4 regions of the Bradyrhizobium sp. 61 genome follow, and region 2 is predicted to be linked to each of the others. Evidence: riboswitches for the same ligand, from Rfam matches in the RefSeq annotation. Region 2 holds a riboswitch; each other region holds the start of a gene.
What was found. Region 2 has a riboswitch for cobalamin ahead of IVB46_RS23100 (energy-coupling factor ABC transporter permease). Riboswitches for the same ligand answer to the same signal wherever they lie in the genome.
Positions count from the first base shown of each region.

Region 1 (7,202 bases), on a different contig from region 2:
GCCAACATCCGCTCGCTGGAGCGCTCGGTGGCGCTTCGGCGGATGGTCATGATGAAGATGCAGGCCCCCTCGGAGGAGGAGGCCTACGCGGCGCGCCTGCGCGAATTCGAGGAGGCCGATCGGAAGATCGACGAGGAAGCCGAGGCCGCGCGCACGCACATCAACGCGATCATCGACGACAAGAGGACGCCTTCCGACAATGCCGGGCTGGCGCGGATCGAGACCCGCATCGAAACCGCTCTCACCGAGCTGCGTCACGACATGAATGAGGACCACGCAAAACTCCTCAAGCAGGTCGAAGGCAAGCAGATGACGGAGGCGCGCGGGACCCTGGAGCATCTCGACACCATACGCGACCAGTTCAACCAGAAGATCGACGCGATCCGCGCCGACATGCTGAAGCAGGTCTTCGCCAGTACGGCGACAGTGATCGGTCGCCAGCACCAGGCGATGATCATTTCGGGCATCGTCACCATCCTCGCGGCGGTGGTCGGATTTGCTTTCGCGCTCCTCGTCTCCAGTGGCATCACGCGACCGGTGCGGCTGTTGCTCGCCGGCACCCGCGAGGTCGAGGCGGGCCGCTTCGACAAGACCATCACGGTCTCGACCCAGGACGAGATCGGCGAACTCGCCGCCGCCTTCAATCGCATGATCGAGCAGCTGCGGCACAACGAGCGGATCCGTGAGACCTTTGGCCGCTATATCGATCCCAAGGTGGCGCAGGGGCTGATCGACCGGCCCGAGGTCGCCATCGACGGCCAGCGCCGGGTGATGACCATCATGTTCTCCGACATGAGCGGCTTCACCTCGATGAGCGAGGGCATGACCCCGCGCGGCCTCGTCAAGGTGATGAACCACTATTTCACGGTGATGTCCGCGCCGATCCGGAGCCATCGCGGCGTTATCGATAAATATATCGGCGATGCCATCATGGCCTATTGGGGCCCTCCCTTCATTGAGGAGGACGAGCCGGCGCTATTCGCCTGCTACGCCGCCATCGACATGGCCGATGAGGTGCCGGCGTTGCAGAAGCAATTGCCTGACCTGCTCGGCATCCGCGCCATGCCAGGCCCTTGCGATCTGCGCATCGGGATTGCCACCGGCGAGGTCCTGACCGGCAGCATCGGCTCCGAGCTGATGATGAGCTTCACCGTGATGGGCGACGCCGTGAACCTCGCCTCGCGTCTCGAGCTGGTCAACAAGATCTACGGCACGCGGATCCTGATCGCGCAGGCCACGGCGGACGCGATCGGCTCGAACCTCGAGCTGCGCGAGATCGATCGTCTGGCGGTGGCCGGCCAAAGCGCATCGCAGGCCATTTTCGAGGTGATGAGCAAGGCGCACGGGCTTAGCGTCCCGCAGGAGAGCCTGCGCGCGCGTTACGCCGAAGGCCTCGCCGCCTACCGCGCGCAGCGCTTCGACGAGGCTCGCGCCGCGTTCAATGCAGCGCTCGAAGCCGTGCCCGGCGACGGTCCCTCGCGCGCGCTGCTCGGCCGCATCGCGCAGTTCGAGGCCAATCCGCCGGACGCCAATTGGGACGGCGCCTGGCGGCTGGAGCAGAAATAGCTGTTCTTGTCGGGCCGGCACCGCCCTTGCCGGAAAAAACGCTTCTACTCGATAACGATGTTCGCAGTGACCTAATTCCCGGGCTTAGGTTTGACGTCCCTTGTGGCGTTTGATGGGGACACGCCGATGACAGAACTTCATGACAGGCTGGAACGGTTCGAGACGCTCACCGCCGAATGCGAGCTGATTGCCAAGCTCGCCACCGACAGCACCAAGCGCGAGTTCTATCTGAGACTCTCGGAGCAGTATCGTCAGCTGGCGGTGGATATGCGGAAGGCGATCGCGACCAAGGCCGCGGCCTGACGCCGCCTGCAATCCGTTCTTAATGTTTGGCGCGCATCCTTTGAGGATGCGAGCGTCGCGATCATGATTGCTCGCATTGGGAATGCCGAGGTCCGTTGCGGTGCAGCGCATCTCGCTGACGTCGCTTTGCCGCTCCTCACCAGGGCAATCCCATGCGCCTTCTCGCAGTCCTTATCTTCGCGCTCATGACGGCCGCCTGCAACCAGGAGCAGGACATCACCGGCTCGACCCCGGTCTGTGCGATGCGGCACTACAGCTCCTACAATCCCCGCGACATGAACCAGTGCGTTGCCGCCTGCAAGGCGTGCGACCACGGCAACACCGTCACCTGCACCACGTCATGCACCCTCAAGGGTGCCCACTGAGCGGCGGCGCGGGCTGGAGCTAGCGCTGAGGGTGCTCGGGCACCGGAACGATTCACATGGGTTAGTCATTGAAGGGGCAGGTAGGACGCGGAGTCCTATGGAATGGGTATGCTCGATCCCGGTCGGTTCCTGGTGTCGTGCTCGCATTGCGATGCATGGCCGATGGCGGCCAACGTCAAACGTTCGAGCTGGTCTTCGTCGCCGCACGAGGTCCGCTTCGTGTGCCCGCGCTGTCGCCGCGAGGAGACAGCCATTATCTCGGCCTCCGGTGAGCTGACCCCGATCCGGCGCATCGACGCTCCGCTGCGCGATGTCACCGCGGCCTGGGCTCAGGCCCAGCGGCCAAGAGGTCGGGCGTAGCCCGCCCGTCACAGGACCAAGAGATCGGGCGTAGTCGGCTCTGCGCAACGCCTTGCGCGGTCCGTTTTTGGAACCCGGCCTACGCCCACGCGTTTCCGCTCCGACATCAACGCATCGAGGCCCTGCGAATGATCAGCGAGCATTTCGACACCCGCACCCGGATCAACATGAAGCTGGCGCTGGATCGGGTCTGCCGCAATCGCCCGGTCGGCGAGGACCATTGCTTTCGCAGGTCCGTTGCCGAGAACATCATCCGCTGCGCGCTCGCGGGCCGCACCGGCATCGGCCAGCTCGTCGATGCCGGCGAGCGGGCGGTGATCAGGACGCGTTCGGAGCGGGAGCCGGCCTGATTGCGCCGGCTCAATCTCCGGTGCGGTGCTTTGCCCGTCATGCAACCGGCCGATTGACTCTCCGCTTGCCCGCCCCGTAGATTGGCCGGTGACGGTTCTCCTCACGGAGATCAAAAGGGAACGTGGTGCGAGGTTTTCCCGATACCGGGATATTCTCAACGCCACGGCTGCCCCCGCAACTGTAAGCGGTGAATCTTTCGTCATATGCCACTGGGAATCTCGGTCCTGGGAAGGCGACGTAAGGTAACGACCCGCGAGCCAGGAGACCTGCCGTCAGCCGTGGTCACACGCGAAGATGTCGGTCGGGGAGTACAGACATTAGCTTCACCGGAGCAATCGAAAGCTCCGCCGTGAAACCTCGTTCGCTGTGACGTGCCACTGACGTCATACCGAGGTTACAAGAGTGTCCCGTATTGTCTTTGCCGCCAGGCGCTTCCGCGCCGGCGTTGTCGCGTTCGTTTCCCTGTATTCGCTCGATCTGTCCATTGCCCAGGCGCAGCAGTCGGCATCGCCCGATCTGCTGCCGCCGGTCGAGGTCGCACCGACCGAGCGTGCGGCCAAGCCGCAAGCCGCGCGGCCTGCGCCCGACCGGCCCGAGCAGCGGCGCGTCGCTCGGCTGCCGAAGCCCGAGCTGGTGCCGGCGTCGCCCCCGGTTGCCGGGGTATCCGCGGCCAACCTGTTTCCGACGGTCGTCGTCAGTCCGACGGGCGTTGTCACTCCGACCAATCTGGTTGCGAGCTCGGTGACGGTTCTGACCGCCAGAGACATGGAGCGCGATCAGCGCCGGACCGCATCCGATGCGCTGAGCGCGGTTCCTGGCCTGAACCTCGTGCAGACCGGCGGTCCGGGAGGACAGACGTCGATCTTCATGCGCGGAACGAATTCCAACCACACCAAGGTCCTGATCGACGGCATCGATGTCAGCGATCCCGGCAACCCGAACCGTTCGTTTGATTTCGGCCAGTTGCTCACCTCCGACATTCAGCAGATCGAAGTCCTGCGCGGTCCGCAGGGCGGTCTCTACGGCGCAGACGCGCTGGGTGGCGTGATCTCCATCGTGACGAAGAAGGGCGACGGTCCCGCCCGCGCCACCGGCTCGGTCGAGGGAGGCTCGTTCGGAACGTTCAATCAAACTGCAGGTCTGAGCGGTTCACAGGACCCCTTCAACTATGCCTTCAACGTCGCGCATTTCCACGCGAACGACGTGCCGGTGACGCCGGTCGAATTGCTCCCGCCGGGGCAGAAGGCGATCGGCAACTATTACGACAACATGACCTATTCGACGAAGCTTGGCGCCGAATTGAGCGAAAACCTCACGCTCAACGGCGTGGCGCGGTACACCGACGCCACCCTGCGCTTTACCGGAGACACCTTCGATCCCGTCACATCCGCGAGCTTTCCCGCGGCCGCGCAAAGCACGCAGACGGTGCACCAGCTCTTCACGCGCGGGGAGGCGGTCTGGTCCGCTCTCGACGACCGGATGAAAAGCTATTTCGGTGTCAACTACACCAATCACTGGAACTACAACATCTCGCCCGGCGACGCGATGGCCACGATCACGACCGGCGACCGCGTCAAGTATGATTGGCACACCACGACCCAGCTCGCGCCCAACAACAATGTCATCATTGGCGCGGAGCATGAGACCGAAACACTGCAAACGGCGACGGTCTCGGCGCAAAACGTCAACAAGGCCGGATATATGGAGCTGCAGTCCCAGTTCCGGGATCGCGTCTTCTTCACGGCCAACGTCCGGCAGGACGATAACGAGCGGTTTGGGGAACATCCGACCTTTCGTCTGGCGTCTGCCGTGATCGTGCCGGTCACGGATACGAAGTTCAAGGGAAGCTACGGTACGGGGTTCAAGGCGCCAACGCTCAACCAGCTTTACGTCAGCTTTCCCGCGTTCTTCTTCTTTGCAAATCCCAACCTCAGGCCAGAGGAAAGCGTCGGATACGACGCCGGCTTCGAGCAACCCCTGTTTGGCGATCGCGTTCGCTTCGGGTCGACCTACTTCCGCAACAACATTACCGACCTGATCCAGAGCACGTTCGATCCCGTGACGTTCACGAGCACCAACACCAATATCGGCAAGGCGATCACGGAGGGCACGGAGAGCTTCGTCGCGGCTGCGATCACGGACCGGCTTCGCGTTCGTGCCGACTACACTTTGACCCGCGCGGTGGATGCGACGGCGGGACTGGAGCTGCTGAGGCGTCCGAAGGAGAAGTGGAGCGCAAATGTCATCTGGAATCCGATCGATCCGCTGACACTTTCCGCAACCGTGTTGCACGTCGGGAGTTTCGTCGATGGTAGCCGCGACTTCAGCATTCTGCGTCTGCTGGCTCCGGCCTACACTGTCGTCAACGTCGCAGCCGAATATCTGGTCACCGACCAGGTGAAGGTGTTCGGCCGGGTCGATAATCTCGCCAATGTGCACTATCAAAATCCGACCGGCTTTCTGCAGCCGGGACTGGGCGTCTATGGCGGCATTCGCCTGGCGAATTACGACGTCAGATAGCGAGAGAGAGAAGCCTCATGACGACGGCCGATCCGCTCATGGACCTGATCGCAAGCCAGCTTGCCGACGCTGAGGCCGGCTGGAGCGTCGGCACGTTCGGTGCCATTGCCGAGTTCACACGCGAGCCCGGTGAGGCCTTCGATATGGAGCAGTCTCGCAACGGGATCAGCGCCGTGACGCAGAAGGGTGGGATACGCGTTGTCTCCCACCCGGATCTGCGCCTGATCGCATCGGAATCGCCGACCACGGAGAGCTGGAGCCACCGCATCGCGCTGTGTCTTCCGCATGAAGCCAGCGCCATGAGTGGTCGTACCGTGTTGACCGAGCTCGGTCCGGATGTCGAGGCGCTCCTGAGGAGGGATCGCAGCGGCATCCTGTTCGACCTTGGTCTCGGAACGTTGCAGATCGACGCCTGCATCCGCGTCAGCGATGCCGATGCCGTCGCCGCACTCAGGAGCCGCACGGGCCAATCCGTGTTCGCGCCCGAAAGCGATGCCATGCGGATCATTCTGGCCGCCAACCCGCACCGCGTCTTCATCAGCCGCATCGGGCGCGCCGAGGTATTCCAGCCGATCCCGCCGCCGGGCGGGCGAAGCCCTGACGGCCCGCACACCCACGTTCTGCCAAAGCTGCTCGCGCATCGCCGCACCCATGCCGCCACCGAGCCGCTGCCTGAGGGGTGGATCCCCTGCGCGCATCTCTATCCGGCCCATCCGCTGCGCGATCAGCTCGGCCGCAAGCGCGCGTTTCGGCCGGATCATCACGCAGCCTTCCAGGCGCTGCTCGAACTCTATGGGCTGCCTGAGCTGACGGCGTGCAAGAGGGCCGTGGTCGAGGCGGTCGCGAAGGGGCGGGGACCTGAGATTGTGACGCTTCCGCCCGATCGCACGGCGCGCGCCACCGTTCGCGTGGCCTTGCGCCAATTGGCGGCCAAGGAGCCGCACACGGCGGCACTCGCCGCCTGGCTTGCCGCCTACGACCGGCGCGATCCAGCCGAGACTGAAGATCCCATGGAGGCTCTTCACTGAGTCAGACGTGATGCCGCGTTCCAGCAAAATTGTGCTACAAATCCCACAAGGAGATCGTTCCATGACTGTCACCATCCTGCCGCCCCACGCCGACCGTTTCCGCCTTCATCCGGTCGCGTCGCGTCTCGCGCCGATGTTCTGCTTTGCACTGCTGACGGTGTCATGCGCGCTCGCGAGCTTCGCGCTTGCCTGCGCGACGCCGTTTGCGGCGTTCGCCGTCGTCGCCGCCGCGATGCTGCCGATGCGTCCGGCGCTGCTCGTCGTCACCGGCGCCTGGCTCGTGAACCAGACCATCGGCTTCGGCGTGCTGCACTATCCCATCGATGGCAGCACCATCGCCTGGGGCTTTGTCATCGGTGCTGCCGCGTTGCTGTCGACGGCAGCGGCATCGACCGTTCTCCGCCTGCTGCCGCAGGGCCGCACGCCGCTGATGCTGGCCATCGCGCTCGTCGCCGCCTACGCCGCCTATGAGCTCGCGCTGCTTGCCGCGACGCCGTTCCTTGGCGGAGAGGGCGCGTTCACTGCGGCCATCGTGACGCGCATCGGGCTGACCAGCGCCGTCTGGCTCGCCGGCCTCGTCGCCGCCTGCGAGATCGTCCGCCTGGTCGATCCGTTCGGGCGCGCGATGCGGAACGCGTAGGACGCCTCCGGAGTCTCCAGGTCCGGTCGTTGCGATGACCGGACTTTGCCCCACCAACGCAGGGCACCG
Region 1 is NZ_JADPIU010000035.1:108,108-115,309, forward strand. It holds gene IVB46_RS10910 (adenylate/guanylate cyclase domain-containing protein) at 1-1,566, shown strand, start outside; gene IVB46_RS10915 (hypothetical protein) at 1,693-1,869, shown strand; gene IVB46_RS10920 (hypothetical protein) at 2,022-2,234, shown strand; gene IVB46_RS10925 (hypothetical protein) at 2,337-2,594, shown strand; gene IVB46_RS10930 (hypothetical protein) at 2,723-2,944, shown strand; cobalamin riboswitch at 3,020-3,234, shown strand; gene IVB46_RS10935 (TonB-dependent receptor) at 3,348-5,465, shown strand; gene IVB46_RS10940 (hypothetical protein) at 5,483-6,493, shown strand; gene IVB46_RS10945 (hypothetical protein) at 6,555-7,133, shown strand.
Region 1: it holds a riboswitch for cobalamin, as region 2 does, so the genes downstream of both, IVB46_RS10935 (TonB-dependent receptor) here and IVB46_RS23100 (energy-coupling factor ABC transporter permease) in region 2, are expected to answer to the same signal.

Region 2 (7,202 bases):
GCAGGATTTTGGCGACTGGACCGGCCGGCGGCATGACGAACTCGCTGCGACCGGCGGGGAGACCTATGCGCAGTTCTGGAGCGATCCGGCGCACGCGCGGCCGCCGGGCGGCGAAAGTTTTGAGGATCAGGTCGCGCGCGTCCGACTGGGTCTCGCGCAAATCGGCGCCGGCTCCGCAACGCTCGTCGTTCACTCCGGCACCATCCGCGCCGCGCTCTGCATTGCGCTGGATCTGACACCACAAGCGGCCCTACGCTTCGTGATCGATCCGTTGTCACTGACCCGGATCGACCGGCTCGCCACGGGCTGGCGCGTCATCGCGGTCAATCAGCGCGCGGCTTGAGCCGGATCAGGCCGGGCGATCCGGCACATTGGCCTGCGCGAAGGTCGCCATGTCGTTGTGAAGGCTGCACGCGAGCCGCACCAGTGGCAGCGAGATGGCCGCACCCGATCCTTCGCCGAGCCTGAGATCGAGGCTGATCAACGGCTGCACGTTCAGCGCACGCAGCACCAGCCGATGCCCCTGCTCCGCCGATTGATGCGACGGCAGCAGGAATGGCTGGCACGACGGGTTCAGCCGCACCGCCGCCAGCGCTGCCACCGATACGATGAAGCCATCGATCAACACGGGAATGCGGGCTTGCGCAGCCGCAATGATGGCGCCGCAAATCGCCGCGATTTCGAGGCCGCCGACGGCGCACAGGATCTTTTCCGGCGAAGCGCCTGCAACGCCGCGACGCGCGATCGCAGCGTCGATCACGCGCGCCTTGTGCGCGCGGCCGGCCGCGTCGACGCCGGTACCGCAGCCCGCGATCTCCTCGGCACTGATGCCGAGCAGGCTCGCCGCAATCGCGGCCGACGTCGTGGTATTGCCGATGCCCATCTCGCCGAAGATCAGAAGATCGGGCCTGCTGGCTTCTGCGCGCGCGACTGCGCGCTGACCGGCTTCGAAGGCGAATGCCAGCTCCGTGGGGGTGAGCGCTGCTTCCACGCTGAAGTCGCGCGTGCCGCTGCGCGGCTTGTCGGTGACGATTCCTGCCATCGCCTCCTGCGCCAGCGTACCGGCGTCGACGACCTCAAGGTTTGAGCCAAGCTCACGCGCCAGCACCGAGATCGCGGCACCGCCCGAGGCAAAATTCGCCATCATCGCGATGGTCACTCCTTGCGGATAGGCCGACACGCCCTGCGCGACGATGCCGTGATCGCCGGCGAAGACGATGATCGGCACTCGCGCGGCGCGCGGCTGCTCGGTCGCCTGCAGGCCCGCAAGCTCGACCGCAAGCTGCTCCAGCCGGCCGAGCGCGCCGGCCGGTTTTGTGAGTTGCGCCTGACGCGCGAGCGCCGCCTCGCGATGGACGGCGGAGACATCGGGGCATTTCCGGGTGACCCAATCGGGGAGCATGCTGCCTCGCTTACGGCCTGCGCTTGAGAATGTAGCTGTCCATGATCCAGCCATGCCGTTCGCGCGCATCCTGTCGCGCGGCGACGATGCGCGGGCCGATCTCGGCCAGAACGCCCGACATGACGATCTGATCGGGCATGCCGAGATAAGCGCCCCACCAGATGTTCAGCCCGGCCGGATCGAGCGACTGGAATGCCGTGCTGCCGTCGAGCATCACCACCACGGTATCGACGCCCTGCGGCCAGCCGCCTTCGCGCAAGCGGCGTCCCGTCGTGACCAGGAAAGGCTCGCCGATGTCGTTGAGCGGCAGCGCATGCGCCGCGCACAGCGCCTGGATCGAGGTGATGCCGGGCACGACCTCGATATCAGGCAAGGGATCGAGCCGCCGCGCGATGCGCAGCGAGGAATCATACAGTGAGGGATCGCCCCAGATCAGCAGCGCGACCTTGCCATCATCACCGAGATGGCTGGCGATCGTCTGCGACCAGGCCGCGGCCACGGCCTCGTGCCAATCGTCCACGCCCTTGTGATAATCCGCTTCACCGGCATCGCGCACGGGAAGATCGAACTCGGCAATGCGCGTCGTTTGATTGGTGAGCACATCCGCGCAGATCGTCCGCCTGAGATCTGCGAGATCGGACTTCGCCGTCCCCTTGCGCGGGATCAGGATGAGATCGGCCGCGTTGATGGCTTGAACGGCGGCGCGCGTAAGCTGCCCGGGATCGCCGCAACCGATGCCTATCAGGGAGAGTGTCAGCATCGTGAGTGCGAAGGGCGGCCATCACGGCCGCCCGTTCGCTTGTCTCTCAAGCCGCGTTATGCAAACGCGGGGTAACGAGGCCGGGCGCGGTGACGCCGCGCAGCGACTTCGCCAGCGCCAGCACACCGAGGTCGGCCAGCGGCTCGATCACGATGACGAGCGCGTAGGAGGCCGCGAAGGTCGCGATGTTGACGAGGTTGGTCGCACCGAAGCCGGAGCCATAGAGCGCCCAGAACGCAACCCAGGCGATGACGCCGGCCTGATACGTGGTCGACAGCGCCAGCGCCTGGCGATACCTGAGATCGACATAGGCGGTGTTGCGGGCAATGATCCGCGCGGCGATCGCCTGGATCCCGAACAGCGGCACCAGCAGCGTGGTGACGTTCATGCCGAATTGCGGCAGATCGGGCGGCTCGAAGAAGATGCCCTGGAACAACAGTCCGAACGCAAGGCCGAAGGCCGCCGGCGCCGCCCCAAACAGCAGGAACAGGGTCGAGCCAAGGATGAAGTGCACCTCGGAGACGCCGACCGGGAAGTGCGGCAGGATCTCGAAGAAGACGAACACGAGGCCCGTGGTGGCGAGCGTCCGCGCCGCGAACGACGTGATGCCCTGCTCGCGCACGGTCTCGACCGCGAGCTTCAGCGCAACGCCGCCGACGGCGATGCCGGTTGCGTAACTCAACACGAGCTTGGCGCCCGATACGACTCCGGGTTCGATATGCATGGTTCAGTTCCTTCCTGCCGTCACACCCGACGGCCTTGGCCACAAAACATGCACGGCCGGTCTCCTGGCTCGCGGTTCACTGGGGTTCTCCGGCCTTCCCGGGCCTTGCGGCCCAGTGGCTGATCGGAGCCCCTCACCGCTTACAGTCGCGGGGGCGGCTGGGGTTTTGGGCGGCGCAACTGTCCGCCCACCCCCATTCCCGATTATGCTCCGGCGGTTTGCGCCGCCTCGAGCACCATGCCTCTCCTGTGTGCCCCTTTCGCCAGCCGGGCGTCAAGGGGCGAAGGGCGGCCGGGACGGTCATGACGGATAATCGCCCGCCAGCGCGCCGAACAGGATCACGGCGGCCGTCGAGGCAGCGCCACCCCGCGCAAGCTGTTCGGCCAGCTCGGCAATGGTGGTGCGGACCAGCCGCTCGTCGGGACGACCGAGGGATTCGGCGAACAGCGCCGAGGTATCCGGCGCGAGGCCGTGCTCGATCAATTTTGCGACAAGCGCCGGAAAGGTGCGCCGGCCCATATAGACCACGGTGGTCGCTTCGGGATCCGCCAGCGCCGCCCAGTTCAAATTCTGCGGCAGCTCGCCGGTGACATCGGCCCCGGTCACGAACTGCACCCGGCGCGAGGTGTGGCGCCGGGTCAGGGGAATGCCGGCTTGCGCGGCGGCGACACAGGCCGAGGTGATTCCGGGAATGATCTCGTAGCCGATGCCGGCTTCGCGCAGCGCCTCCAGCTCCTCCTCGAGCCGGCCAAAGATACCGGCATCGCCCGATTTCAGCCGCACCACACGGACGCCGGCCGCGGCGTAGTCGATCAGCAGGCGGTTGACGTGGTGCTGCTTGGTCGAGGGCCGCCCTGCCCGCTTCCCGACCGCGACGAGATTGGCGCCGGGCCGGGCCAGATCGAGGATCGCGCCCGAGGCGAGGTCGTCATAGAGTACGACGTCGGCATCGCGCAGCCGCGCGGCGCCTTTGAGCGTGAGGAGCTCGGGGTCGCCGGGGCCGGCCGAGATGAAAGTGACAAAACCGCTCACCGGTCCTCCGCGATCAGGTGGAAGAACGTGCCGGTGGCATGACCGCGGCGCGAGCCGGTCTCGGCGATGATCGCGCCTGTTGCATCGTGCACGACCGCGAGCGGCGTATCCGGCTGTGCGACAATCGTCGAATAGTGGAACTCATGACCGCGCAGGCGCGCGCCGGCCTGATGCCCCGGCATCGGCGCGGCGAGTGCAGCGAGACGATAGCCGAGATGCATGCGGCGCTTGGCAAAGCTCGTCTCCAGTCCGAGCAGGCCCGTCATCTCATGACGGACGCCGTCGGCATCGGTCAGTGCGGTTCCCAGCACCATATAGCCTCCGCATTCGCCGTGCACCGGCCGTGTGTCAGCGAAGGCGCGCAAGCCGCTGCGAAAGCGGGCATTGGCCGCGATCTTCCCCGCGTGTAGCTCGGGATAGCCGCCGGGCAGCCAGCAGACATCGGCGCTGGCATCGGGCGCTTCATCGGCAAGCGGCGAGAATGTCGAGATCTCGGCGCCCGCCGCGCGCCAGGCTTCCAGCATGTGCGGATAGATGAAGGAGAACGCGGCATCGCGGGCAAGCGCAATGCGCTGGCCGGGCGGCGTCACATTCATGCCGTTTGCCGCCGGTTGCGGCGACCAGGCGGCGGCCGCCCGCAGCACCGCGTCGAGATCGACGTGTTCGGCGACGAAGCGCGCGGCTTCGTCGATCAGCTTGCCGATCTCGGCCTGCTCCTCGGCCTGCACCAGGCCGAGATGCCGTTTCGGCAGGCTGATCTCGGCATGACGCGGCAGCGCGCCGAACACGGCGATGCCGGCGTCGTTGAGTGCACGCCGCACAAGATCTTCATGACGTGGGCTGGCGACGCGGTTGAGCACCACGCCGGCAAGGCGCACACCGGCGCGATAGTCACGAAGGCCTGCGGCGATCGCCGCCGCCGTCTGCGCCTGTCCGGAGGGATCGATCACCAGCAGCACCGGCCAGCCCAGCATCTCCGCAATGTCGGCGGTGGCGCCGGTGCCGGAGACGCCGCGCGCGGCGACGCCGTCGAACAGGCCCATCGAGCCCTCCGCGAGCACGACATCGGCATCAGTGCCGCGACCGACGAGATGAGCAATCGTCTCGCGATCCATTGCCCAGCTATCGACGTTGACGGAAGCGCGCCCCGTCGCAGCGGCATGGAAGGCGGGATCGATATAGTCGGGTCCGCTCTTGAAACACTGCACGTTCAATCCGCGATTGCGCCAGGCGCGCGCCAGCGCCAGCGTCAGCGTGGTCTTGCCGACGCCGGAGGCCGGCGCAGAGATGACGAGCCCTGCCGGCATCACGATGCCTCCGGAAAGCGCGGTTCGGCACCGACCGGCCGATAGCGGCGGTCGTAGTCGACGGCATAGAGGCGGCTCTCGTCAAAATCCGCAGCGCCGAGCGTCTTGCCAACCAAAATGAGTGCGGTGCGCTCCATCTCGGTGCCGACGGCGGCATCGAGCGTCGCCAGCGTGGCGCGAACGATGCGCTGGTCCGGCCAGCTCGCGCGCCAGACGATCGCGACGGGGCAATCCGCGCCGTAATGCGGCGTCAGCTCGGCGATGACCTTGTCGAGCAGATGGATCGACAGATGGATCGCGAGCACCGCACCGGTGGCGGCAAACGCTGCGAGCTTTTCGCCCTCAGGCATTGCGCTGGCGCGGCCCGGCGTGCGCGTCAGCACGACTGACTGGGCAAGACCGGGCAGCGTCAGCTCGGTCTCCAGCGCGGCTGCGGCGGCCGAGAAGGACGGCACGCCCGGCGTGACCGTGTAGGGAATGCCGAGCGCGCGCAGACGTCGCAGCTGCTCGCCCATCGCCGACCAGATCGCGAGATCGCCGGAATGCAAGCGGGCAACATCCTTGCCGGCGGCATGCGCGGCCGCGATCTCCGCGATGATCTCGTCGAGCGACAGCGGCGCGGTGTTGACGATGCGCGCACCGGGCGGGCAATGCGCCAGCACGCCCTCGGGCACCAGCGAGCCCGCATAGAGGCAGACCGGACAGACCGCGATCAGGTCGCGTCCGCGCAACGTCAGCAAATCCGGAGCGCCCGGCCCTGCACCGATGAAGTGCACCGTCATGCGCCGTCTCCTTCCGCGATCGCGGCGGTCGCGGTGCGATCCCGCGAGATCGCCCGCGTCGCAATCAATCGCGCGCGAGGGCCAGCCGCAACGAGCGCAGCGGCTTCAGCGACCGAGCCGGTGCCGAACCTTTCCGCGACGAGTTTTGACTGCGTCGGCGTATGGATGTTGGCCAACGCTTCAGCCGAGACCGCCTTGATCGGCACACCGCATTCGCGCGCGAGCTGCTTTAGCGCTTCCGCGTCGGCCTTGTCGCTGACAGTCGCGACCGCTGCAAGGCCTTCAGGACCACCCGCCGCCAGCAGCGCCTCGCGCAGCGAAGCCAGCGTGACATCCTTCTTGAATCCGAGTCCGGCGACTTTCATCGAACCGCACTCCATTGCACCACGGGCCGCGACGCTTCCCAGGACCGGTAGCGGCCGAGCGGCGCGGCATGGGCAATCTCGACCCGCATCAATTCGCCGCCGTGGCGCTGGTGCAGTTCGCCGAGCAGTGCCTCCGTCTCCAGCGTCACCGCATGCGCGACGAGCCGCGCACCCGGCGAGAGCCGTGACCAGATGGCATCGAACATTGCGATATCGAGACCGCCACCGATGAAGACGGCATCCGGCGCTTCCAGTCCGGCGAGAGCGCCCGGCGCGGCCCCCGTTACGATCGTGATCCGATGCGCCAATCCGAACGCTGCCGCATTGCCGCGGATATTCGCGGCACGATCCTCGCGCGCCTCGATGGCGCTCGCCGTCCCGCCGCACAGCGCCCATTCGACCGAGATCGAACCCGAGCCGGCGCCGATATCCCACAGCCGCTCGCCGTGACGCGGCGCCAGCGCCGAGAGCGCCAGCGCGCGCACCGGCCGCTTGGTGATCTGGCCGTCGTGAGCAAAGAGATCGTCTGACAGGCCGGAGCTGCTGGGAATGCCTTGCCCGCCCCTCGCCTCGACCGCTACTGCGACCAGGTTTTCGCCCAGATCGCCCGCAAAGCTGTCGGCACGATGCTCAGCGATACTTTCGCGCGGCCCGCCGAGCGCGGCGAGGGTCCAGAACGCCGAGGCGCCCCACCCGCGCTCGCTCAGCCATTTGGCGAGCTCACCGGCCGCCTTGCCGTCGCGCACGAGGCAAATGATGCGCGCACCTCGGACCAGATGCGGCACGAGACGCTCGAACGGCGCGGCATGAAGCCCGAGACAGGCGATGGC
Region 2 is NZ_JADPIU010000064.1:276,989-284,190, forward strand. It holds gene IVB46_RS23085 (histidine phosphatase family protein) at 1-343, shown strand, start outside; gene cobT (nicotinate-nucleotide--dimethylbenzimidazole phosphoribosyltransferase) at 350-1,402, opposite strand; gene cobF (precorrin-6A synthase (deacetylating)) at 1,413-2,162, opposite strand; gene IVB46_RS23100 (energy-coupling factor ABC transporter permease) at 2,209-2,886, opposite strand; cobalamin riboswitch at 2,923-3,141, opposite strand; gene cobA (uroporphyrinogen-III C-methyltransferase) at 3,187-3,918, opposite strand; gene IVB46_RS23110 (cobyrinate a,c-diamide synthase) at 3,915-5,225, opposite strand; gene cobM (precorrin-4 C(11)-methyltransferase) at 5,225-6,007, opposite strand; gene IVB46_RS23120 (cobalamin biosynthesis protein) at 6,004-6,372, opposite strand; gene cbiE (precorrin-6y C5,15-methyltransferase (decarboxylating) subunit CbiE) at 6,369-7,202, opposite strand, start outside.

Region 3 (7,202 bases), on a different contig from region 2:
GCGCGAAGCGCCCAGTTCAATCCGTCAGGTCGAGCCGCATGAACTGGTTGTGCGGGCTTGCTTCATAGTCGGCGAACGGCGCGCAGGAGACGAAACCGGCGCTGCGGTAGAGCGAGATGGCGGGCGCGTGCAGGGCTGCCGTGCCGGTCTCCAGGCTGAGGTGCACGTAACCCCGCCTGCGGGCTTCGGCGATGATATGACTCAGCAGTGCGCGCCCTACCCCGGTGCCCCGTGCAGCCGGCGCGGCACGCATCGACTTCACCTCGCCATGCGTATGATCCAGCTCCTTCAGCGCACCGAACCCGAGCAGGACATCGTCCTGCCAAGCCGTCCAGAAGGTCACGGAGGCAGCCGAAAGGCCAGTGGCATCCAGAGCGAACGCGCGCTCGGCCATGACGCTGCGCAGCTCCTCGAGATGATGAGCCAACAAATCGGCGACATAGGGCGCCGTCGGATCGTCTCGTCTGATCTCCACCTCATCCCCCTGCTGCCGCACGCGTGCCACCGTTTAAGCACAGGTGACACGCCCGCGGCATAGCCATGATCGGTGCTATTCCCAAGTCAGCGCACCACCATTCTGGTATTCGATGACGCGGGTCTCGAAGAAGTTCTTCTCCTTCTTCAGATCCATTGCCTCGGACATCCACGGGAACGGGTTCTCGACCTCGGCGAACACCGGAGCGAGCCCGATCTGCGCACAGCGGCGGTTGGCGATGAAGTGCATGTACTGCTCGCACAGCGCAGCATTCAGGCCGAGGAAGCCGCGCGGCATCGTGTCCCGTCCGTAGGCGGCCTCCAATTCGGCTGCGTCGCGGATCATGCCGCGGATCTCGTCCTGGAACGCCGCCGTCCACAGATGCGGGTTCTCGATCTTGATCTGGTTGATCACGTCGATGCCGAAGTTGAGATGGATGCTCTCGTCGCGCAGGATGTACTGATACTGCTCGGCGATGCCGACCATCTTGTTGCGGCGGCCGAGCGACAGTATCTGCGCGAAGCCGGTGTAGAACCACATCCCCTCGAACACGACATAGAAGGCGACGAGATCGCGCAGGAAGGCGCGGTCGCTATCCGGCGTCCCCGTCTGGAACGACGGATCGTCCAGGTGCTGCGTGTGCTTGAGCGCCCAGGCCGCCTTGTCCGTGATCGACGGCACCTCGCGGTACATGTTGAACAGCTCGCCTTCGTCGAAGCCGAGGCTTTCCACGATATACTGGAAGGTGTGGGTGTGCACCGCCTCCTCGAAGGCCTGCCGAAGGAGGTACTGCCGGCACTCCGGATTGGTGAGGTGACGGTAGATCGCCAGCACGATGTTATTGGCGACCAGCGATTCGGAAGCCGCGAAGAATCCGAGATTGCGCTTGATCGCGCGCCGCTCGTCCTCGGTCAGTCCGTCCCGCGACTTCCATAGCGCGATGTCGGCCTGCATCGAAACTTCGGTCGGCATCCAGTGATTGTTGCAGCCTGAGAGATACTTCTCCCAGGCCCATTTGTACTTCAGCGGAAGCAGCTGGTTGACGTCGGCGCGGCAGTTGATCATCCGCTTCTCGTCGACCGAGACGCGGCCGCCGGCGCGATCGATCGCGCCTAAGCCGGTCGGGTCGGCCGGCTCGAGCTTGAGCTGGGTCTGCGGACGCAGTGCGGTGGCGAGACTTGAGACGGCAGGAGCGGCCGCTGTGGTTTCGGTATCGGACCAGTCGAGCATCGTCATCTCCTCACTGGCACGCTTCGCATTCGGGATCGTCGATCCGGCAGGCCTTGATGCCGTCGAGGTCCGGCACCGCAGAGGTCGGTATCATGATCGGCGCGTGCGACACCGCCACTGACGCGGACACCGCATTGAGCTTTCCGTCGGTGCCCTTCAACGTCGATTTCTCGACATGCGTGGCGCTGCGCGAGCGCAGGTAGTAGGTCGTCTTCAAGCCGCGCCGCCAAGCCAGCCGGTAGAGCGCATCGAGCTTCTTGCCGGAGGGATTGGCGATGTAGAGGTTGAGCGACTGCGACTGGTCGATCCATTTCTGCCGGCGCGCGGCCGCCTCGATCAGCCAGGCGCTGTCGATCTCGAAGGCGGTCGCGTAGAGCGCCTTCAGATCGTCAGGAACGCGGTCGATCTGGCCGACGCTGCCGTCGAAATATTTGAGGTCGGAGACCATCACCTCGTCCCAAAGCCCCCTCGCCTTGAGGTCGCGCACCAGGAACTCGTTCACGACGGTGAAGTCGCCGGACATGTTCGATTTCACGAACAGGTTCTGATAGTTCGGCTCGATCGACTGCGAGACGCCGCAGATGTTGGAGATCGTCGCCGTTGGCGCGATCGCCATGACGTTCGAGTTGCGCATGCCGCTGGACGTGACCTTCTTGCGGAGGCGATCCCAGTCGAGCGTTGCGGAGCGATCGACGTCGAGCCCGCCGCGGGCATCGGCGACAAACTGGATGGAGTCGAGCGGCAAAATGCCTTTCGACCACAGCGAGCCCTCGAAGCTCGGATAGCGTCCGCGCTCCGCAGCGAGATCGGACGACGCTTCGATCGCGTGGAACGAGATTGCCTCCATGCTGGTGTCGGCGAACGCCACGGCCGCGTCGGACGCGGTCGGAATGCGCTGGATCTGAAGCGCTTCCTGAAAGCCCATCAGGCCGAGCCCGACGGGACGATGACGCATGTTGGAGCGGCGCGCTTCGGGGATCGTGTAGAAATTGATGTCGATGACGTTGTCGAGCATCCGTACTGCTGTCGTCACCGTCCGCTTCAGCTTGGCATGGTCGAGTCCATTGGGACCGACATGCGCGAGCATGTTGATGGAGCCGAGATTGCAGACGGCGACCTCGTCGGCCGAGGTGTTGAGCGTGATCTCGGTGCAGAGGTTCGAAGAATGGATCACGCCCACGTGGCGTTGCGGCGAACGCAGATTGCAGGGGTCCTTGAAGGTGATCCAGGGATGACCGGTCTCGAACAGCATGGTCAGCATGCGACGCCAGAGGTCGCTCGCGCGCACGGTCTTGAAGACGCGCATGCCGCCAGCCTTCGCCCTGGCCTCATAGGCCTCGTAGGCGGTCTTGAACGCCTCGCCATAGAGATCGTGCAGATCGGGCGTCTCGTCAGGCGAGAACAGCGTCCATTCGCCATCGGCATCGACGCGCTGCATGAACAGGTCCGGCACCCAATTGGCGGTGTTCATGTCGTGGGTGCGGCGGCGGTCGTCGCCGGTGTTCTTGCGCAGGTCGAGGAATTCCTCGATGTCGACGTGCCAGGTCTCCAGATAGGCGCAGACCGCGCCCTTGCGCTTGCCGCCCTGGTTGACGGCGATGGCGGTGTCGTTGGCAACCTTCAGGAACGGGATGATGCCTTGGCTCTCGCCGTTGGTGCCCTTGATGTGGGCGCCGAGGCCGCGCACCGGCGTCCAGTCGTTGCCGAGGCCGCCGGAATATTTTGCCAGCAGCGCGTTGTCCTTGATCGACTTGAAGATGCCGTCGAGGTCGTCCGAGACGGTTGTGAGAAAACAGGACGACAATTGCGGACGCAGCGTACCCGAATTGAACAGCGTCGGCGTCGAGGCCATGAAGTCGAACGATGACAGCAGATCGTAGAACTCGATCGCCTTGGCCTCTCGGTCGATCTCGCGAACCGCAAGACCCATCGCGACGCGCATGAAGAAGGCTTGCGGCAGTTCGATCCGCTTGCCGCGGACGTGCAGGAAGTAGCGGTCGTACAGCGTCTGGAGGCCAAGGAACTGGAAGTTCAGGTCGCGCTCGGGCTTGAGTGCAGCCGCGATCCGGCCGAGGTCGAAGCGGGCCAGTTCAGGATCGAGCAGTTCGGCGGCAATGCCGGTCTTCACGTAGGCCGGGAAATATTCGGCATAGCGTACAGCCATATCGGCCTGCGAGGCGGAGGTCGGCACGGCATGGACATAGGACAGCACCTCGCCGCGCAGCTTGTCCAGCAGCAGGCGCGCGCTGACATAGGCGTAGTTCGGCTCCTGCTCGACCAGCGTGCGCGCGGCCATGATCGAGGCCAGTGCCAGTTCGTCCTGGCTGATGCCGTCGTAGAGATTGCGGGTGGTCTCGGTGAGCACGGGTGCCGCAGAGACGCCGTCGAGACCGGCGCAGGCTTCGCCGATAATCAGCGCGAGCCGCTTGGTGTCGAGACCAACGCGCGAACCGTCGGCGAGCGTGACATGAAGTGCCGGCGCGACAGCGGGCGTCACTTCCGCGGCCGCCTCCTCGGCGCGCTGGCGCGACCGCTCCTCGCGGTACAGCACATAGGCGCGCGCGACCTTGTGGTGCTCGCTCCGCATCAAGGCGAGCTCGACCTGGTCCTGCACGTCCTCGATATGGAAGGTGCGTCCCTCGCCTGCCCGCCGCATCAGCGCAGTGACGACTTCGGCCGTCAGCTGCTCCACGCTCTCATGGACGCGGCGCGAGGCGACCGCGCTGGTGCCTTCGACCGCGAGGAAGGCCTTGGTCATGGCGACCGCGATCTTAGCGGAATCGAACGGCGAGACTTTTCCATTGCGGCGGATGATCTGCATGGCCGGCTCGCTCGAAGCAGGCGCAAGCGATAGTGGACGCAAATGAACGATGGGTGCGGAAGCGGTGTCCGCGTCGTGCAGGTTCAGTGACATCAATGGGCCCCGTGATGCGCGCGTTGTGTTTGAACGGGGCTGTAAGGAAGGACGCTGCAGAAACGCCGGCAGCAGAGTTGCCGGGCGGTGCATGCAAGCGACCGCCGGACACCCCGCCCGTGGACGTTCAGATTGTCGCGGCAGGTCTCCTGGCTCGCAGGTCGTCGCCCACTTCCCGTCTTCCCGGTGCGAAAGGCACCAGTGACGATTGTTCGGAAGCAGCTCGCTGCTGACAGTTGCGGGGGCAGCGCCGGAATTCCGCGCTCTCGCGCGGTTCACCGGCTTCCCTCTTAGCCACTAAATCTTGCGATCCAGCGGAACCGTGACGCCCACATGTGGTGACATATGCAGCCGGGTGTCAACGATTCGTTGCGGGTCATGAGCCCTGTTCCCTGTGGAATGCGGGAATTCGCACTTGGATCGCTCTTCAGCTTGGCGCGCTGCGTGACCCACGGCCCGACTGCAAGATCACACAGTCCGGCGCGACGCTGCCGCTGCATGTCGCCTCGCAGCCGCTCACCAGCGACGCCACTGTCGCTTCCAGCACACGCAGCTCCGCAATTTTCGCCCTGATTGCACCGAGGTGCTTCTCCGCAAAGGTCCTCGTTTCGCTGCACGGCGCGCATCGCAGGCCGGCGATTCAGACCGCTGGTCAGCCCGATGCGCGTCACAATGACGGCGGTGAAGGCGCCCTCGCCGCCAAGGAACGGCGCGGCCGCCCGACGCTATTCGGACGAAAGGTGATAGCCGCGATCGCGATAGTCGAAATCGACGAGCTCGCAGATCCGGGCCGAGGGATCGGCGGGCGCCGCATAATAAGCCCTGATCTCCTTGATGCGTCCGCTCGCCCCTTCGAACGCGTACCATTCGTCGCCGCGAAGCGCCGTGCCCTGCTTGCGCTTCCAGTGCGTCCATTCGATCACGGCTTCCGGCGACGCCGACGAGCAAAGAATCTTTTCGATCGTCCATCGCGAACCGAGATTCTCGACGCACCAGATCCATTTGCGCGCGATGGTATCGGCGCCACGCCATGGAATGTCCGGCAAGCCGGGCGGGAAGTAGTGAACCGCGTCCGCCGTGAAGCAGGCCATCAAGGCATCGTAGTCGGCGGCGTTGCAGGCGTCGAAATAGCGACGGATCGTCGCCTCCATGGCGGCGGGCGATGTCTTGCTCATGTCAGGCTCCCGCCCGGATCGTCGTGGCCCTCGCCGGATCCGCACCGGCCTTTTTCCAGGCCTCAAAGTCGGCGCGCACGGCAGGTGTGGGCGGATAGACGCCGTAGAGCGGCTCGCCGGCACTGATACGATACGACAGGTACTTCTCGAGCTGGTCCCGCCTCTCGCAGAGGTCGGCCATTTCGGCGGCCAAATGCCGTGGCACGACCGTGATGCCGTCACCGTCACCGACGATGATGTCGCCCGGGTAGACCGCCACGTCGGCGCAGGCGATCGGAATATTCAGATCCGCGACGCGATGATACGACAACCGCGTCGATGCCGTGACCTGCCGGGCATAGGCGGGGAAATCGAGCCGCGCCAGCTCCTGGCCGTCACGAAACGCGCCATCAGTGACAATGGCCGCGGCGCCCCGCACCTTCATCCGCGTCGGCAGCATGGCGCCCGCGGATGCCGCGCGCGGATCGTTACGGCTGTCGATCACCAGGACATGGCCGGGCGGGATGCTCTCGACCGCTTCCCACTGCAGATTGTCCGCGTTCGGATACGGCGTGAGCGTCTCTATGGTATCGAGATCCTCTCGCGCCGGGATCATCCGCATGGTGAAAGCTTCACCGGCGAAGCGGACCGCGTCCTTGTTCATCGGCACCAGCCCGACCAGAAAGCACTGGCGCAGGCCTTTCTTGAACAGCTCGGTGGTCAGCGAACCCGAGGAGACATCCTTCAGCCGGCGGATGACAGACGGATCCAGGGGACTAAGCTTCGTCTTTGGTTCGTACATGGCCATCCTCCCTCAGCGCCGCTTTCCGACCTCGTGGACGTCACGGGCCCAGGCGCGCGCCTGCTCCGACAGGCTGAAGCCGAGGCCCGGCCGGTTCGGCACGATCATGCGGCCGTTCACGACCTCGAGCTTTTCGTTGAACATCGCCTCCGACCACTCGAAATGCTCGACCCAGGGCTCCCGGGCATAGGCCGCGGTCAGATGCAGATGGATCTCCATGCAATAGTGCGGCGCGAGCTGGAGCTTCTTGTGGTCGGCGAGCGCGAGGATCTTGAGAAACGGCGTGATGCCGCCGACGCGCGGCGCATCCGGCTGGATGAAATCGACCGAATTGTTGCGGATCAGCTCGTAATGCTCGTCGATGCTGGTCAACATCTCGCCGGTCGCAATCGGGGTCGCAAGCTCGGCTGCCAGCGCCGCATGACCTTCGTAGTCGTAGGCGTCGAGCGGCTCCTCGATCCAGGTCAGGTTGAATTGCTCGGCGATGCGGCCGAAGCGCAGCGCCGTGGTGCGGTCCCATTGCTGGTTGGCGTCGATCGCCAGCGGAACGTCGCCGATGTGGTTGCGAACCGCCTCGATGCGCTTGAGGTCGACCATCGGGTCGGGCTGGCCGACCTTCAGCTTGAT
Region 3 is NZ_JADPIU010000035.1:118,357-125,558, reverse strand. It holds gene IVB46_RS10985 (GNAT family N-acetyltransferase) at 17-475, opposite strand; gene IVB46_RS10980 (ribonucleotide-diphosphate reductase subunit beta) at 551-1,705, opposite strand; gene IVB46_RS10975 (ribonucleoside-diphosphate reductase subunit alpha) at 1,716-4,619, opposite strand; cobalamin riboswitch at 4,741-4,959, opposite strand; gene IVB46_RS10970 (nuclear transport factor 2 family protein) at 5,345-5,794, opposite strand; gene IVB46_RS10965 (ribonuclease activity regulator RraA) at 5,796-6,575, opposite strand; gene IVB46_RS10960 (mandelate racemase/muconate lactonizing enzyme family protein) at 6,588-7,202, opposite strand, start outside.
Region 3: it holds a riboswitch for cobalamin, as region 2 does, so the genes downstream of both, IVB46_RS10975 (ribonucleoside-diphosphate reductase subunit alpha) here and IVB46_RS23100 (energy-coupling factor ABC transporter permease) in region 2, are expected to answer to the same signal.

Region 4 (7,202 bases), on a different contig from region 2:
GGCGTCGGCTACTATGCGGCCTGCGCCATCAGCCGCATCAGTCCCGACGAAGGCATCAAGCCGATCGTCGGCTATATCGTGGCCTTGCTGATCGGCACGCTCGTGGTTGCCGCGATACCGTGGATATCGACCGGCTTCCTGTGACGTGAGGTGGCGCGGGCCCGTCAGCGCTGCCCGGTGCGGGGCGCGTTGATCGCGCCACCACGGGCCTCGTCAACGCCGCCCGTTGTGCACGGAAATATCGGACGACGTCACAGCACGGCTGCCGGCCTAGTGTTCCGCGTTATGCGCCCGAACGCACTGCCTGAGTCCGGAGCAAGCGGTGCTTCACCGTTCGGGCGATTGCCGCCGGCGCGTCGTCGGGAATCGCAAAGCAGGAGCTCGCGTTGATTTCGCACAGGACGTAGGTGTCGGTACCGGCGGCGTTGCGGGGCCCGTACAGGAAGTCCGCGTCCCAGATCACCGGCAGCGATGGTTCGTCGATGCCGAGCGTGTCCATCAGCTGTGGCGTCCATTCGTCCTCCATCGATCTTCGGAGCGCCTGGAATTGCGAAGCATCGGGTCCGTGCATGATCCGTGGGCCCGGCTGCGCCTCGGGTGCGTCGGGGCCTTCCGGCGGCGGCGGGATCAGGGCCTTGATCAATTGATGCCCGAAGCCCGCGACCTTGGCGCCGCTCATGTAGCAGCGGATCATGCCGTCGGGCAGGCGGGGTTGGAACGCCTGGTCGATGATGCAGCCGCCCCATCCGAAATACGGTTCGCAGCGGGCGAGCAAGGCATCGAGCGTCATGTCCTCGGGCAGGCTGCCGCGTTGGGCATGCAGCACGCGAACCATGGCGTCCGCGTTGGGCAGGGCCTCCACCTTCCACACCCCTTGGCCACCATTGCCGCGATTTTGCTTGAGCACGCGCGGACCGTTCGCCTGAAGGCGCGAAGGAAATTCGGCGCGGAAGCTTGCGGCGGTGTCATAGCGATGCGTGTCGGCTCCCCAGCCAAGATGACGCGTTCGGTAGAGCACGTCCTTGACGCCCATCTTCAGGATCACGTCGGGATGTGCGCTCACCCATGGCCCTTGCGCCGCAACGTCGCGCAGCAGCGGGTCGAGGGCCTCGCGCGTCTTGCCCTGATGGATCGGATCGACCCAGACGAGCACGCCATCGACGGCGAGCAGTTGATCGCGGACGGCGTCGGCGAAGATCTCGTCGTAGATCACCGGCCGGGCTTCGATGCCGACCGCGGCGAGTGCTTCGAAAACGCGGACGAAGCGGCTGTTTTGTGCCGTCGTGTCCCGGCGCGCGGCAGCGTCGCCGCGGGAGAGGATGGCAACGGTAGGGCGGAGAGGAGGGTGGCGTTCGGTATCCATGCGCAAGCTCCACGAATGGCGTGCTGCGCAGAGCTTGGACCGAGGTCTCACGGGGAGTCTGCTTCGTCCCCACGCCGATCAATCTACGTGAGATCGTCCGGCCGTTGCAAGATGGTGTTTGTGCGGTTCCATCCAGATGGCGAACGCTTCGCGCGCGCCGCTACGGTGGCGGAGGATAGCGGTCGAATGTCGGCAGTTCGTGCGCACGCTCCATCCATCCAAGGCGCTCTGCGACCTGGATGTGCATCGTCGCCGGTACGGCATCGGGATCGTCGTAGGTCGCGCTCTGGACGTCGATGACCCCGGGCAACATGTCGGCATTGACATAAAACAGGCCGGTTCCGCAGTCGCCGCAAAAGTGCCGCCGGGCATGTTCCGAGGAGTGATACACCTTGGGCTCGCCCTTGGTCACCTTGACGGCATCGTCCGCGTACATCGTCCAGCCGACGACGGGAGCGCCCGCGTGAAGCCTGCAATCGCGGCAGTGACACAGCGCGTGCACGATCGCTTCGCCCTCGACCTGATAGCGGATCGCGCCGCAGTGACAACCGCCGGTGATGGTGCTCATGCGTTCCTCCCGATGGAAGCGAGGTTTCGTTGATCGATAGCTCTCGAGACCTGCGGCTTCAACGGCGCAATCGATTTGCGATTGCGTCCTACTGTCGCGTGACAACTCCCGCCACGGCGCGGGCAAGGTGATCCGCGACTACCATTTGAACGAAGCCGCGACCTCGTAGCTGCGTGGCGCGCCCAGGATGATCTGGTCGGTGTAACCGGGATCGCCCCAGGCCGCGTAGAGCTTGTTGGTCAGGTTCCTCACGCGAAAGCTGATCCGGGTCTGGTCGACGCCCGGGAAATAGGCTTTGGGGATGTCGACGAACGCGTATGCGTCGAAGATCGTGTAGGCGTCCATCGTGACCAGATTGTCCTGGAAGTTGAAGCGGTCGCCGACGTGACGGACGAGGCCGCCGATCTCCACCGGCAGCTTCGTGTCGAAGCGATAGGAGGCGCCGGCGTTGGCGATGAAGTTCGGAACGTTGGGCGGCGTCTTGCCCGAATAGGACTGGAAGTCGCCATTGCCGTCGACATAGGTGAAGTCGATGAAGCGCGACTGCACGAAGGCGACGTTGCCCCATAGTTTCAGGCCCGCGACCGGATTGACCGCGGCGGCAATCTCGACGCCCTTGGAGGCCATCTTGCCGGCGACGTTGAAGAGGATGCCGCTTTCGGGGACGTAGACGTTCTTGCGCTCGATGTCGAAGGCCGAGAACGTGGCCTCCGCGCGCTTGTCGGCCGACAGCAGCTTCACGCCGGTCTCGTAGGTTCGCGACGTCGTGAGCAGCAGCGGCGTCGTGGGCCTGAGGATGAAGATGTTCGCCACCGTCGGGTCGGCTGCCGTCGCGTACTGGCTGTAAAGCATCACGCCGGGCGCGATGTCCCAGGTGTAGCCGATGCGTCCGGTGACCGGATTGAACGTCTTCGAGAAAGGATAGTTGGCTTTCAGGAGGCCATTCTCGTCGAAGCGGGTCCGCGACAGCTCGATATTCTCAAAACGGATGCCGCCGATCAGCGCAAAGGTCGAGGTCAGCTTGAGCCGGTCCTCGAACGACAGCGAGGCGGTGTCGAGATGGGTGTAGATCTTCTCGTCGCTGCGCGGGCCGTAGAGGCCGCGGTCCGGATTGAGGAGGTCGACGTAGTCATTGAAGAACAGCGTGTCCTGCGAGACGTTGAACTGGTTGCTGCTCGCCGCCACGGTGGCGACGAAGCGATTGTCCATTCCGCCGAGATTGGAATTGACGGTGAGGTCGGTGATGTTGCCGTAGAGCCGCTGCGCGTGATCGAGCGCCAGGCGCTCGCGGTAGATGCTCTGCGCGCCTGCGAAATTGCCTACGGTCTGGTCGAACGACGAGATCTCGTTGTTGAACCAGTGCCGGTGGGCGTCATAGCCATAGACCTGGCTTTTCAGCGAGATGTTGTTGGTGATGTCCCATTGAAAGCCGCTGCGCAGCCAGAGCTCGTTGGCGCCGCTGTGATTGTCGAGCACGTTGTAGTTCGTGGTCAGCGTGCGCGCGTCGATGGTGACCGGGACCGGCGTGCCGCCGCCGAGGTAATAGTTGCTCCAGAGGCCGGAGACGACGCCGTACGTCGGCACGATGCCCGGCGCGTTCGCCGGCACCAGCGGCGTTCCCCAGTAGAAGCGGTCGTTGTCCTGCCTGTATTCGGTCGCGCCCCAGATCCTCAGGTTCTCGTTGACGCGATAGTTCAGCTGGCCCGAGACGTTGCTGAGCTTGGAATAGGTGTCGTCGATAAAGCCCTTGTTGTTGAAATGGCTGATGTCGAAGCGGTAGTCGAGGCCGTTGATCAGCGTGCTGCCGCCCGATCCGTAACCGGCGCGATAGCCGTTGAAGGAATCGTAGGAGGTGAAGGCGTCGTTGACGATTGGTCCGGTGTGCGGCGCCTTGTTCACGTAGTTGATGGCGCCGCCGGTCGCACCGAGGCCCGCCACCAGCGAGTCCGGTCCCTTGATGATCTCGACCTGCTGGAGGCCAGCCACGTCCATGGGACGGCCGGTCATGGTCGACGGCCCGATCGGGATGCCGTTGTAGAGCGTGGAGATCTGGTCGCCGGAAAAGCCACGCATCGAGAAGATGGCGGGCGCGCCGGGCGCATCGCCGCCGGTGACGCCGACTGCAGCCTTGGCGACGTCGGTCGTGGTCCGGATGCCCAGGTCCTGCATCGTCTGCTGACTGATGACCTCGACGGTCGCCGGCATCTCGCGCGCCGTGATGCCGAGCCGGGAGCCGACGTCGGTGACGGCTGCCGTGTTGAGCGGCGTCTGCACCGGGCCGCTCGGAGCTTGCGTGGCCGGAACGGCGACAGCAGGGGCGCCACGATTGCGTCCCGCGGCGCGCCGGGCCGCGCGCTGCTTCTGAGTGCCGGGGCTGACAGCAGGAGCCTGTCGCGGCGCAGGCGGCGACACGATCACCGGGCCGACCTCCCGGGAGCGGTTGTCCTGCGCCGCGCTTTGCGCGAGCGCCGCGGACGACAAGGACACCGACGAGAGCAGAGTAATCAGGAAAGCACGCGATAACGCTGGCCTTGCGCCAGCACGGAAATGAAGTTTTTGCACGACAACGCTCTGCGGCGACGCAAACAAACCGTCACCGCGGTTGCCTTAGTCATCCACCTTCGCCCCAGGCGGCGGATGCACCGGCTACTTGTCCGACATCAGGGCACCCCGCCCAATGCGTTCGCGCGTGACCATGGCTGGTAGCAGGTTTCCTGGCTCGCGGGTCATCGCCTTCGACCACCTTCCCAGAGGCCCAAGCGGGGCTCCAGTGGTTCGTTTGGTCGTCGGCTATCCGCCTACAGTTGCGGGGGCAGCCGCGGAATTGCCCACTGAGGTGGACGCACCGCATTCCCTTGAAGAGTCCTTGCGGACACTACCGATCACGAAACTGGCATCAGGGGATGAGCGCGTCAACATCCGCGCGGGCTGTTCGACGGGCCGGTCGGTCGATGGTGGCCTTGTGTTGCTGTTTTGCACGATAGTCCTAGGGGCTGCGTCGAAACGTCCAACCCGGCCTCCGTGCGAGCCTGGGTAACGGACGCTTGACCACGATCAATGACTGCCTTTGGTGTCCGAATATGCTACTGAGGCCGAGTTCCGGCCCGACAAGGTAAGTCGATATTGATGCAGTTCGTCCGTACCATCCTGGCAGTCGCCATCGCCATATCCCTGGCGATGCTGCCGGTTGGCGCGTCCGCGGCGAACCTCGCAATGTCGTCGGATGGCATGCAGGCGGCCATGCACATGAGCGGCGATGCCGACATGTCGATGGACGATTGTTGTCCCGACATGAAGGGAACGGGCTCCCATAGCGGCGGCTACAAGTGCGGGATGGGCTTCTGCTGCGTCGGTGGGATCATCGCGCTCGGTGAAGTCAGGCCCGTGGCGTTCGAACGTCTCGCCGTCATGGCCAGCACGATGGCTATTCCCCCGGATCAGGTCGTTTCCTTCCGCAGCGGCAGTCCTCCTTTCCGACCTCCTCGAATCTGATCTCGCAAAGCCCGAGACGCGAGCGGCAGGTCTGCTCGCGACGACGACTGACGTGCGCGCTTCACGCGCCACGGCGAAAGATCAATTCATGAGGACAGGACAATGCTTTCCAAAATCAGCACCGCGGCTCTCGCCGCCACCCTTTCGCTTGCCGCTTCCGCCGCGATGGCGGGCGCGGGCGACTACGCCTTCGAGCCCGTCACTCCGCAGATGAAGAAGGGCGAAGACGTCACGCTCACCGTTCGCCTGACGAACAAGCAGACCGGCAAGCCGATACCGGATGCGGTCATCTTCAAGACGCGCCTCGACATGGCCCCGGACGGGATGGCCGAGATGGAATCGGCGGTCGCGCCGCTGCCGTCCAGGGAGCCGGGCGTGTACGCCTTCAAGACGGACCTGCCCATGGCTGGCCGCTACCAGATGACGCTGTCCGTGAAGGTGCAGGGCGAACCGGAGACCGTCACCGGCAAGGTGATCGTCACGGCGGTCAAGTGAGCGTTCGGGCGCTGCCCGGCGGCGCCCGACATTCCCCTTTTTCCTTCACACGGACGCGCGCTCCCGGGCGCGCGGATACACGACATGAAAACGCTGCGTCTCCTGACGGCACTTGCGCTGGGCGGTGGCCTGGTCCTGGCCGGCTACTACTGGCATTCGAACGGTGCGGGCTGGCTCGCTGAGGCCGACATATCATCGGCTGCGGCTGCCGCGGAGCGAACGCCGCTCTACTACCGCGATCCAAGCGGTGCGCCGCTCTGGTCTGCGGCTCCGAAGAAGGACGACCGCGGGCGGGACTATCTGCCGGTCTACGACGACGATGGAGCGGCCGTCGCGCCGGCGCTACCGAAGGCGCAGGCGGCTTCGCCGCGAAAAATCCTCTACTACCGCAATCCCATGGGGCTGCCCGACACGTCGACCGTCCCGAAGAAGGATCCGATGGGGATGGATTATGTCGCTGTTTACGAAGGCGACGACACCGACGACGGCACGGTGAAGCTGTCGCCCGGCAAGATCCAACGCGCGGGCGTGAAGTCCGAGCCCGTCACGCGGCGCTCGATCCGGGTCTCGGTGAAGGCGCCCGGCACGATCCAGCTCGATGAACGCCGCGTGTCGGTGATCGCGATGCGTGCCGAAAGCTTCGTGCAGAAGGTCGCCGACGTAACGACCGGCACACGCGTGAAGGCCGGCCAGCCGCTGATGGAAATCTACAGTTCGGCGGTGGCGTCCGCAGCGGCGGAATATCTCGCGACGATCACCTCCAAGACGGTCGGCGGTGTCGAGATGTACGGCCGCGGCTCGCGACAGCGGCTGGTCAATCTCGACGTTCCCGAGTCCGTCATTGCGGAGATGGACAAGACGCACACCGCGCCCATCGCCATACGCTGGTCTGCGCCGCGCGACGGGGTCGTGCTCGAACGCAATGCGATCGAAGGGATGCGGGCCAATCCCGGCGACGTTCTGTTCCGGATCGCGGACACCTCGGTGGTCTGGGCGCTGGTCGACGTGGCCGAGCGCGATCTCGGCAACATCGCGGTGGGGCAGTCAGTCGCGGTGCGCGCGCGCAGTTTCCCCGGCCGGACCTTCACCGGGACCATCGCCGTCGTCTATCCGCAGGTGAACCGCGACACGCGCACCGTTCGCATCAGGATCGAGCTCGCCAATCCGGACGCGGTGCTACTGCCCGACATGTACGTCGATGCCGACATCGACACGGCCGATGCCGCGCCCGTCCTGGCGATACAGGACAGCGCGGTGCTCGACACAGGCAGCCGGCAGGCTGTC
Region 4 is NZ_JADPIU010000084.1:437,708-444,909, forward strand. It holds gene IVB46_RS35475 (TRAP transporter large permease subunit) at 1-144, shown strand, start outside; gene IVB46_RS35480 (Cj0069 family protein) at 284-1,363, opposite strand; gene IVB46_RS35485 (GFA family protein) at 1,524-1,931, opposite strand; gene IVB46_RS35490 (TonB-dependent receptor) at 2,070-4,418, opposite strand; cobalamin riboswitch at 4,618-4,826, opposite strand; gene IVB46_RS35495 (hypothetical protein) at 5,058-5,423, shown strand; gene IVB46_RS35500 (FixH family protein) at 5,526-5,918, shown strand; gene IVB46_RS35505 (efflux RND transporter periplasmic adaptor subunit) at 6,003-7,202, shown strand, end outside.
Region 4: it holds a riboswitch for cobalamin, as region 2 does, so the genes downstream of both, IVB46_RS35490 (TonB-dependent receptor) here and IVB46_RS23100 (energy-coupling factor ABC transporter permease) in region 2, are expected to answer to the same signal.